DNA from 2 places in the Paraburkholderia dipogonis genome. Region 1 is predicted to be linked to the other one. Evidence: riboswitches for the same ligand, from Rfam matches in the RefSeq annotation. Region 1 holds a riboswitch; the other holds the start of a gene.

Region 1 (4,209 bases):
TCAACGCTTGTGCGGTGTGGGAAACGTCAGGCTCGCCCCTCAATGTCGAAAAAATCCCACAACGGCTGCAATTACCGCTTTGGCCCATTAGACTGGCGCTCGCTTGAATTCGACCCACCGCTTTCGATGAGGCTTTCATGATTCGCGCGCTGCACCGGTACTGCATTGCCTTCACCGTTATCCTTCTTTCTGCCTGCTCGGTGACGCCCCGGCAGGACGGCGTGTCGCAGACCGGCGCATCGGCGGCCGCCGCGTTGGCGTCATGGAACGACACGAAGACCACACGGTCGATCGTCGACTTCGTGACGCTGGTGACGACGCCAGAGTCCAAGGATTTCATCCCGCGTGCCGACCGGATCGCTGTATTCGATAACGACGGCACGCTGTGGCCGGAGCAGCCCGCTCCGGTCCAACTAGTGTTCGCGCTGCAACGCGTGAAGACGGTGGCCGCAAGGCATCCGGAATGGAAGCGCCAGGAGCCGTTCCGCTCGATCCTCAAAGGCAATCTCAGGAATGTGGCGGCAAGCGGCGACGCCGGCTCGATGCGGGTGTTGGCCGCGGCCCACGCCGGCATGACGGGCGATCAGTTCGCCGCGCTCGTGCACGAATGGTTCGATTCCGCGAGCGACCCGCGCTTCAACCGGCCTTATGCCGATCTCGCGTATCAGCCCATGCTCGAGTTGCTTGCCTATCTGCGCGCGAATGGCTTCAAGACCTATCTGGTGACGGGCGGCGACGTCGAGTTTGTCCGCGACGTGGCGCAGCGCATGTATGGCATTCCGCCCGAGCAGGTGATCGGCAGCACCGTCAAGTACCGGTACGGCCAGAGTAACGGCGCGGTTTCGCTGACGCGTCTCGCGCAGGTCGACACGTTGCTCGACGGCTCGGCCAAACCGCTGGCCATCGATCGTGTGATCGGCAGGCGTCCGGTGATCGCGTTCGGCAACGCGGATGGCGACGCGCCGATGCTCGAATGGACCTCGGCAGGCGACGGCCCGCGGCTCGCCGCGCTCGTGCATCACACGGACGCGCAGCGCGAATACGCATACGACCGCGCAGCGAAGAGCGGCAAGCTCGACAAAGGTCTGGACGAAGCCGCCGCGAAAGGCTGGCTGGTCGTCGATATGAAAGATGACTGGAGAACCGTGTTCAAGCCGGACGGCGCGACAGCGGCCGCAACGGCGACGACGACCCGGGCAAACTGAGCGTGAAACGCGGAAGGCCGTTGGACAAGCGGCCTTCCGCGACTGTTTTCACCTGTGGCCGGCGGTTCGTCTAGCGGCTCAGCGTAATCGCCAGATACGTGACATAGAGCACCCCGCAAACCAGCAATGCCCACACCGGCACGCCGCGCTCACGCACATTGACCCGCAGCCACGCCGCGGCGACGAGCGTGACTACGATGCCGGTCACCACTTCGATACGCGGCACCCACGGCGTCAGCAGAATGCCGATCGCGGGCAGCAGGGTGCCCTGAAACACCATCGCGCCGGTGATGTTGCCGAACGCCAGCGTGTCCTTGCCGCGGCGAATCCACAGAATGCTGTTGACCTTCTCGGGCAGTTCGGTGGCGATCGGAATGATCAGCAGCGAGAGCAGCAGCGGCGACACGCCGAGCGCCTGCGACACGCCGCGCACACCATGGATGAAGCCTTCCGCGCCCCACACCAGCAACGCGACGGCCAGCGCCAATTGCACCACGATGGTCGCGAGGTTGGTCGGCACGCCGAGGCGCGCGATCAGCATCTTGCCCGGCGCTTCAGTGCCGTGGCCGGCATCGACCAATTCATTCGATGCGCGGAAGGTCATCACCACATAGGTGACGTACACGCCGACCAGCGCCAGGCTGAAGAGCGCGCGCACGATCATCTGCTCATGCGGCACGTACATCGCGGCCGCGGCCAACACGAACGCACACAGGAAATAGTTCAGGTCGCGCGTGAAGCCCGTGCGCTCCGGCGCGACCCAGCCGCGCGCGCCCCGCGAGCCGAGAATCGCGAGCGTCATGAGGAAGGTGGAGAGGGTGGAAAGCATCAGCGGCGCACCGAGAATCGCGCCGACGCCGATCTCCTGATTGACCGCGCTATCCGTCGTGCCGCTGGCGATCGCGAGCAGCGGCACGAGCGTCTCGGGCAACGCGGTGCCGACGGCGGCGAATAGTGAACCCGTCACGCCTTCGGAAATCTTGAGACGTTCACCCAGATGCTCGAGTGCATTGGTGAAGAGCTCAGCCGCCACCAGAATGACGACGAGCATGATGGCAAGTTCGAGCAGGAGGCCGGTCATGCGCGGCACTCCGCAATCAAGCAGACGCGGCGGCGCGGCGGACGGGGAGTAGGGGAAACTGGCAAGTTACGACGATGTTTCACAGGGCGGCTCCGCGGTCGGACGTCGATGACAAACCAATGACGCACCGCCGCCCGTCCGACCAGAACGAGGCAGTGCGTCAATGGTCTCGCCAAACCGACCCGGTCGAACGCGCCATGACCCGCAGGCCAAGTATGTTGACGCGCTCTCCTTCAATGGATGAAGGAAGGCTACTCCCCAGTGACCGAGGGATTCTAACGGCAGGGGGGCGCTTTCAACAACCTTGTTGCGGTGAAGGTGGTTGTTCGGGCTAATCGGTTAGCCAGTGGGCGCGAGTTTAGCGCGTTAGTTGAAGTGATATTGCACGCCGATTGTGAAACTGTTGTTTGTTCTTCGGGTGCCGTCGTGATTGCTGGTATCGGTTGTCCATTCGCCTAGCGCGCTCATGTGTTTTGCAAACTTATATTCGACGCCTAAACCCCAGTGAAGGCGTGTGTCCGGCTTGTCCATTGTCAATCCAACACGTATGTACGGCATACACTGATTGAATGGCATGCCAAGTTTCGCATCGATTCCGCCATCTTTAGAAGTTGTCGAGCCGTGATGCAGATCGGCAAAAACTTCAGCGCCTGCCACGAAGCGGTCGACATCGAAGTTGTATCCCGCTGTAAACCCCGGAAAAACCGTGGTATGCGATGCTTTATTGACGGCGCCTGAGGCATCGGAGGTATTCACGCCCAACTTGAAACCCACATAGGGGCCGGCAAACTCGCTTGCGCCCGTTTGAGGAGCCGCCGATTGCGCGTGGACGAGATTGGATAGCATCATGATCGATGCGGTTAAAATCAGCCGGGTTATTTTGTACATGACCTGCAATAAAACGATTGGCGCGCGAATGGATCGCGACACGTTATTAATCAGTGAAGCGATCTAGAAATGCCGCTCCGGGAATATTCACGCGCGATAGAAATTGCATGATCAAAACATGCTAATTAAGGGGATAGGATGGGGCTATGCGAAATGTCCGCATGGAGACCTTCAAACGTCCGATTCTTAATTTGTGGCACAAATAAAGAGGGACGTTTTCGGACGAATCTGTAAAGGACATGCGAGCGTACGAAAGGCGTCGCCAAAGGACTGTTTGCGGGAATGCGGGGACCTTAGGCGGCACTCGTGCGAACACGACAGGGCCGTAAAAAACAAAAGGGCTTGGCGCACATTGCGTAAGCCCTTGAGCGAGATCGATTCTTTATGGTGCGCCCGGCTGGGATCGAACCAGCAACCCCTGCCTTCGGAGGGCAGTACTCTATCCATTGAGCTACGGGCGCTTCAACACGAAAGCGCGGCACCAGAACGGATGCGACGCCAAAGCGAGACCGAAAGGATACCCGGTTTCCGCCATACCGTCCACCGGACGGCCTGAATGGCGGCCTTCGCGGTGTTTCGCACAACCCGCGCGATGCGGGTAAACGCCTGCTGAACACCGCGCCGCGCCCCTCGCCGCCGTCGAAATGTTCCGTCTATAATCGTCCGTGGCTGATTAAAGAACAAGAAGTTGCCGTCACGCTGTACCGCTCACATACCCACGGAGACGAGACAAGCATGAGCGAAGCACCACACGGAGCCCCGATCAAAACCCCCGGGCAGCTCATCGCCGCGATCATCGCCAGTTTTGCGGTACCGATCGTCATCATCGTTCTGCTGGTGATCTACGTCGACAATTCGACGCGCACCGGCGCCGGCACCGACTCTCTCTCCGAAGCCGAGGTCACCGCCCGCATCAAGCCATTTGCCCAGGTCGACATTCGCGACGCCAACGCGCCGCGCGTCTACAAGAGCGGCGAGGAAGTCTATAAGGCGGTGTGCTCCGCGTGTCACGCGTCGGGCGCGGCAGGCGCGCCG
Region 2 (4,209 bases), on a different contig from region 1:
TCGACGATTTCGGCATCGGCTATTCGTCGCTGTCCTATTTGAAGCGCCTGCCTTTGGATCAACTGAAGATCGACCGCTCATTTGTGCGCGACGTCCTGGTCGATTCCAACGACGCCGTGATTGCCAGAACTATCGTGGCGCTTGCGCGCAGCCTCGGTTTGGGTGTGATCGCCGAAGGCGTCGAAACGGAGGCTCAGCGGGATTTCCTCGCGGCAGCGGGATGCTACGCGTATCAGGGCTATTATTTCTGCCGCCCGCTTCCTATCGAGGATTTTGAGGCGCTGTTGAACAATGTAGAGACACGTCAATGCGTGGCTGAGCGAACATGAGACACGTGGCGTGCCGCCGGTGACGTAGCGCTGCTGCAATCCACGTGCGTTCTTTATGAAAAGCCCGCGCTTTTATACGCGGGATTTAGAGCGCGTCATTCCAACGTCGTGCAATGCGACGCGTTTTACAGATAGCTGCAGACGTAGTCGAGTGTTTCGATCACGTCGATATCGAAGCGGCTTTTCCCGGGCACCGAGAACGACTCGCCCGCACCATACGTCTTCCACTCGTCGCTGCCTTCGAGGCGGATGCGGCATTGGCCGGCCTGCACTTCCATGAGTTCAGGCGCGTCGGTGCCGAAGTTGAGCGCGCCCGGCAGGATCACGCCAAGCGTTTTGCGCGTGCCGTCGGCGAACAGAACGGTGTGCGAGACGCACTTGCCGTCGAAATAGACGTTGGCTCGTTTAACAATGGAAACCTGATCGAATTGCGTTGCGGCCGTCATGCCAATCTTCCTCTGGGTTGTCGTGAATGGAGGCGTTTGCGTGGACTTCAGGTCGGACCTTCGGGTCGGACGCGGAGCCGCCATCATACAGGCGGCCGGTGGCGTCAGACGCCGATCGCGCCGAAAGAAATGGAGATCTGCGGGCCGCAGTCAAACACCGTCTAGCCGAAGACCTTCAGATGCTCAGCCAGGATCGTGCTGCCAATGCCGATCAGCACGATGCCGCCCGCCAGTTCCGCGCGCCTGCCCGCCACGTGCCCGATGACACGGCCGAGCATCACACCGATCGTGACCATCGCCATGGTGGCGAGACCGATCGCAGCGGCCGTGGAATAGATGTTGACGTCCACGAAAGCGAGGCCCGCACCGACCGCCATCGCATCAATACTCGTGGCAAAGCCGGTTAGCGCCAGCAACCAGAACGAATGAGCCGACGGCTTCGTTTCCTCGATTTCCTTGGTGTTAAAGCTGTTGAAAATCATGCGGGCGCCCAGGACCAACAGCAGCGAAAACGCGATCCAGTGATCCCATGCCGAGACGTATTGCGCCGCGGCTTTGCCGAGAAACCATCCGACCAGGGGCGTGAGTGCTTCGATGACGCCGAAGATGAGCCCTGTTCTGACCGCCTCGCGCCAATGAGGACGATTGAGCGTGGCGCCTTTGCCGATCGCGGCCGCGAAGGCGTCGGTGGACATGGCAAAAGCAAGGAACAGCGTTGCGACAGGATTCATGAGAGGAGGGCTCGTGGTCGGGCGGAAAACCGCGACACACCGCCGCGCCCGACCGGTCGCGTGGTGTGTCGATGGTCTTGCCAACCAAAGGGCTACCTGCACCACGGTCTGCGCGACCGAGAATGTTGATGCAGGCGCTTCTGGGTAGAAGCCGGCTACTCCCCAAAGACAGGTGCGAGCATACCATGTCGAAAGGCTGATGTAATGGTGCTTGCGTCCTGCATGTCTGCCCGAGAAATAAATCGATCACTACTTCATGTATCAGTAGCGTGGCAAACGGCCGATGGTATATGTTGAATTAGCGGCACACCGGCCTTTCGGAAAAAAGACAGTCACGTCCGCGAAAGGCGGGTACGCAAACATCAGAACAATAAGAAGGCGCATAAAGCATCAAAGATGGGACGCACGTTTCTTGTACGAAAGTTGCTTCCGCGATGCTGACTATTGGGGCGCAGGCGACTCCTCGAAAAACGAGGCCTGATAAAAGCATGAAGCGGTTCCGCACGCGCAGCGGCCCAAGCCGTATGTTGCATCGCGAGAACGCGAAACTGGAGCGAGACATGAGCCAGTCAGTATCCGCCGCGCCCGATGCGGGCCATTCCGGCGGGCGCGGGCATCATCGCCCGGCGATGCCCGCACTCGCGCTTGCAGCATTAGGTGTGGTGTACGGCGACATCGGCACCAGCCCGCTGTACACGCTGCAGACGGTGTTCAATCCAGTCAACGGGCTGTCGCTCAACGCGCTGGATGTGGTCGGCATTGTGTCGCTGATCGTCTGGTCGCTGATCGTCGTCGTCTCGCTCAAATACGTCACGTTGATTCTTCGCGCGAACAATCACGGCGAGGGCGGGATCATGGCGCTGCTGGCGCTCGCCGCGTCGTCGGTTTCCGCGCGGCCGCGCTTGCGCCACACGTTGCTGGGCATCGGCATCATGGGCGCGGCGCTCTTTTACGGCGACAGTGTGATTACGCCGGCGATCTCGGTGCTGAGCGCGGTAGAAGGTCTCGAAGTGGCCGCGCCGTTCCTTAAAACCTGTGTGATTCCCGTGACGCTGGTTGCGCTGGTCACGCTGTTCCTGATGCAGAAGCATGGCACGGCCGGTATCGGCATCGTGTTCGGACCGGTGATGGTGCTCTGGTTTGTCGTGCTTGCCGTGGTGGGTGTCGTCAACATGATGCGGGCGCCCGCGATTCTCGTCGCGCTCAATCCGCTCACGGGGCTGGCGTTCTGCCTGCATCATCGGTGGCTTGCGTTCGTTGCTTTGGGCGCGGTCGTTCTGTCGTTGACCGGCGCGGAAGCGCTATATGCCGACATGGGACATTTCGGCGCGAAGCCGATCCGGCTGACGTGGTTCGGCCTCGTATTTCCAGCACTCGCGCTGAACTATCTGGGGCAGGGCGCGTTGCTGCTTGCCGATCCGGGCGCACTGCAAAATCCGTTCTACAAAATGTTTCCGGAATGGGCGCTGTATCCGATGATCGTGCTCTCGACGGTCGCGACTGTGATCGCGTCGCAAGCCGTTATCTCGGGTACGTATTCGATGACCAAGCAGGCGATGCAACTCGGCTTTCTTCCGCGCATGAATGTCGTCTATACATCCGAAAGGGAGATGGGGCAAATCTACGTGCCGGGCATCAACTGGACGTTATTGGCTGCCGTCGTGGCAGCGGTGGTCGGCTTCGGGTCATCCACGGCGCTCGGCTCCGCGTACGGTATCGCGGTGACCGGCACGATGCTGATCACGACCATCCTGACGTTCTTCGTCATTCGCTATGCGTGGCACTACAACTGGTTTCTATGCGTGTTCGCGACCGGCTTCTTCTTCATGATCGACGCGGCATTTTTCTCCGCGAATCTGCTGAAGCTGATGGAAGGCGGATGGTTCCCGCTTCTGGTCGGACTGATCATCTACACAATCATGGCAACCTGGGGAAAAGGCTGGGAGATGATGCGTGCCGAAGCGCGCGTGAGAGCCGGGACGACGCCGCTCAAGCCTTATCTCGCGACACTGCTGAAGGAATCGCCGATTCGTTGCGGTGGCACGGCGATCTTTCTTTCTCCGGATCCTGATGGTGTACCGCATTCGTTGATCAACAATCTGATGCATAACCGCGTGCTGCACAAACGGGTGGTGTTCGTGACGGTCAACAACGAAGAGATACCGTGGGTGCCCGCCAGTGAGCGCGTGAGCGTGCATCCACTCGATTCGGAATGCTACCAGGTCACAATCACGTATGGCTTTATGGATGAAGTCGATCTGCCGCGCGCACTTGAAGTTTGCAAAACGTACGGTTTGTCATTCGAGCCGGCGGAGACTTCCTACTTTCTGAGCCGCGCGACTCTCGTGCCAACTCGTGATAGCGGCATGGCGATGTGGCGAGAGCGTTTGTTCTCGGTCATGTTGCATAACGTGGGGAACGTCGCGGCTTATCTGAAGCTGCCGGCCAATCGAGTGATCGAGTTGGGGGCGCGGGTGGAGATTTGAGGATTGCCTAAGAACGCGAGCAAAAGCTTTGACCGCGGACGAGACAGAATCAAATATTCACTTTGCTTTTAATTCGGAATACACTGAATTTTCCATTCTCCTTACCTTACCCGCTAGTCTTCAGTAACAGATGTTTTTGTCGTGCTCCGCGAGCCGAAGCAAGCCGAGTCGGCTCGTGCCCAACACCAATTGAACGGGACGACTCATCATGGCTGAT

The links. Region 1 has a riboswitch for manganese ahead of ACFSNN_RS26435 (sodium:calcium antiporter). Riboswitches for the same ligand answer to the same signal wherever they lie in the genome.
Region 2: linked by a shared signal. The riboswitch ahead of mntP (manganese efflux pump MntP) and the one ahead of ACFSNN_RS26435 (sodium:calcium antiporter) in region 1 are both predicted to bind manganese.

The regions. Positions count from the first base shown of each region.
Region 1 covers NZ_JBHUFR010000021.1:162,249-166,457, reverse strand. The annotation lists gene ACFSNN_RS26440 (HAD family hydrolase) at 138-1,205, shown strand; gene ACFSNN_RS26435 (sodium:calcium antiporter) at 1,276-2,286, opposite strand; yybP-ykoY riboswitch at 2,387-2,558, opposite strand; gene ACFSNN_RS26430 (outer membrane protein) at 2,653-3,216, opposite strand; tRNA gene ACFSNN_RS26425 (tRNA-Arg) at 3,560-3,635, opposite strand; gene ACFSNN_RS26420 (c-type cytochrome) at 3,910-4,209, shown strand, end outside.
Region 2 covers NZ_JBHUFR010000001.1:409,370-413,578, forward strand. The annotation lists gene ACFSNN_RS01680 (bifunctional diguanylate cyclase/phosphodiesterase) at 1-329, shown strand, start outside; gene ppnP (pyrimidine/purine nucleoside phosphorylase) at 455-775, opposite strand; gene mntP (manganese efflux pump MntP) at 937-1,506, opposite strand; yybP-ykoY riboswitch at 1,516-1,682, opposite strand; gene ACFSNN_RS01695 (potassium transporter Kup) at 2,067-3,992, shown strand; gene ACFSNN_RS01700 (amino acid permease) at 4,201-4,209, shown strand, end outside.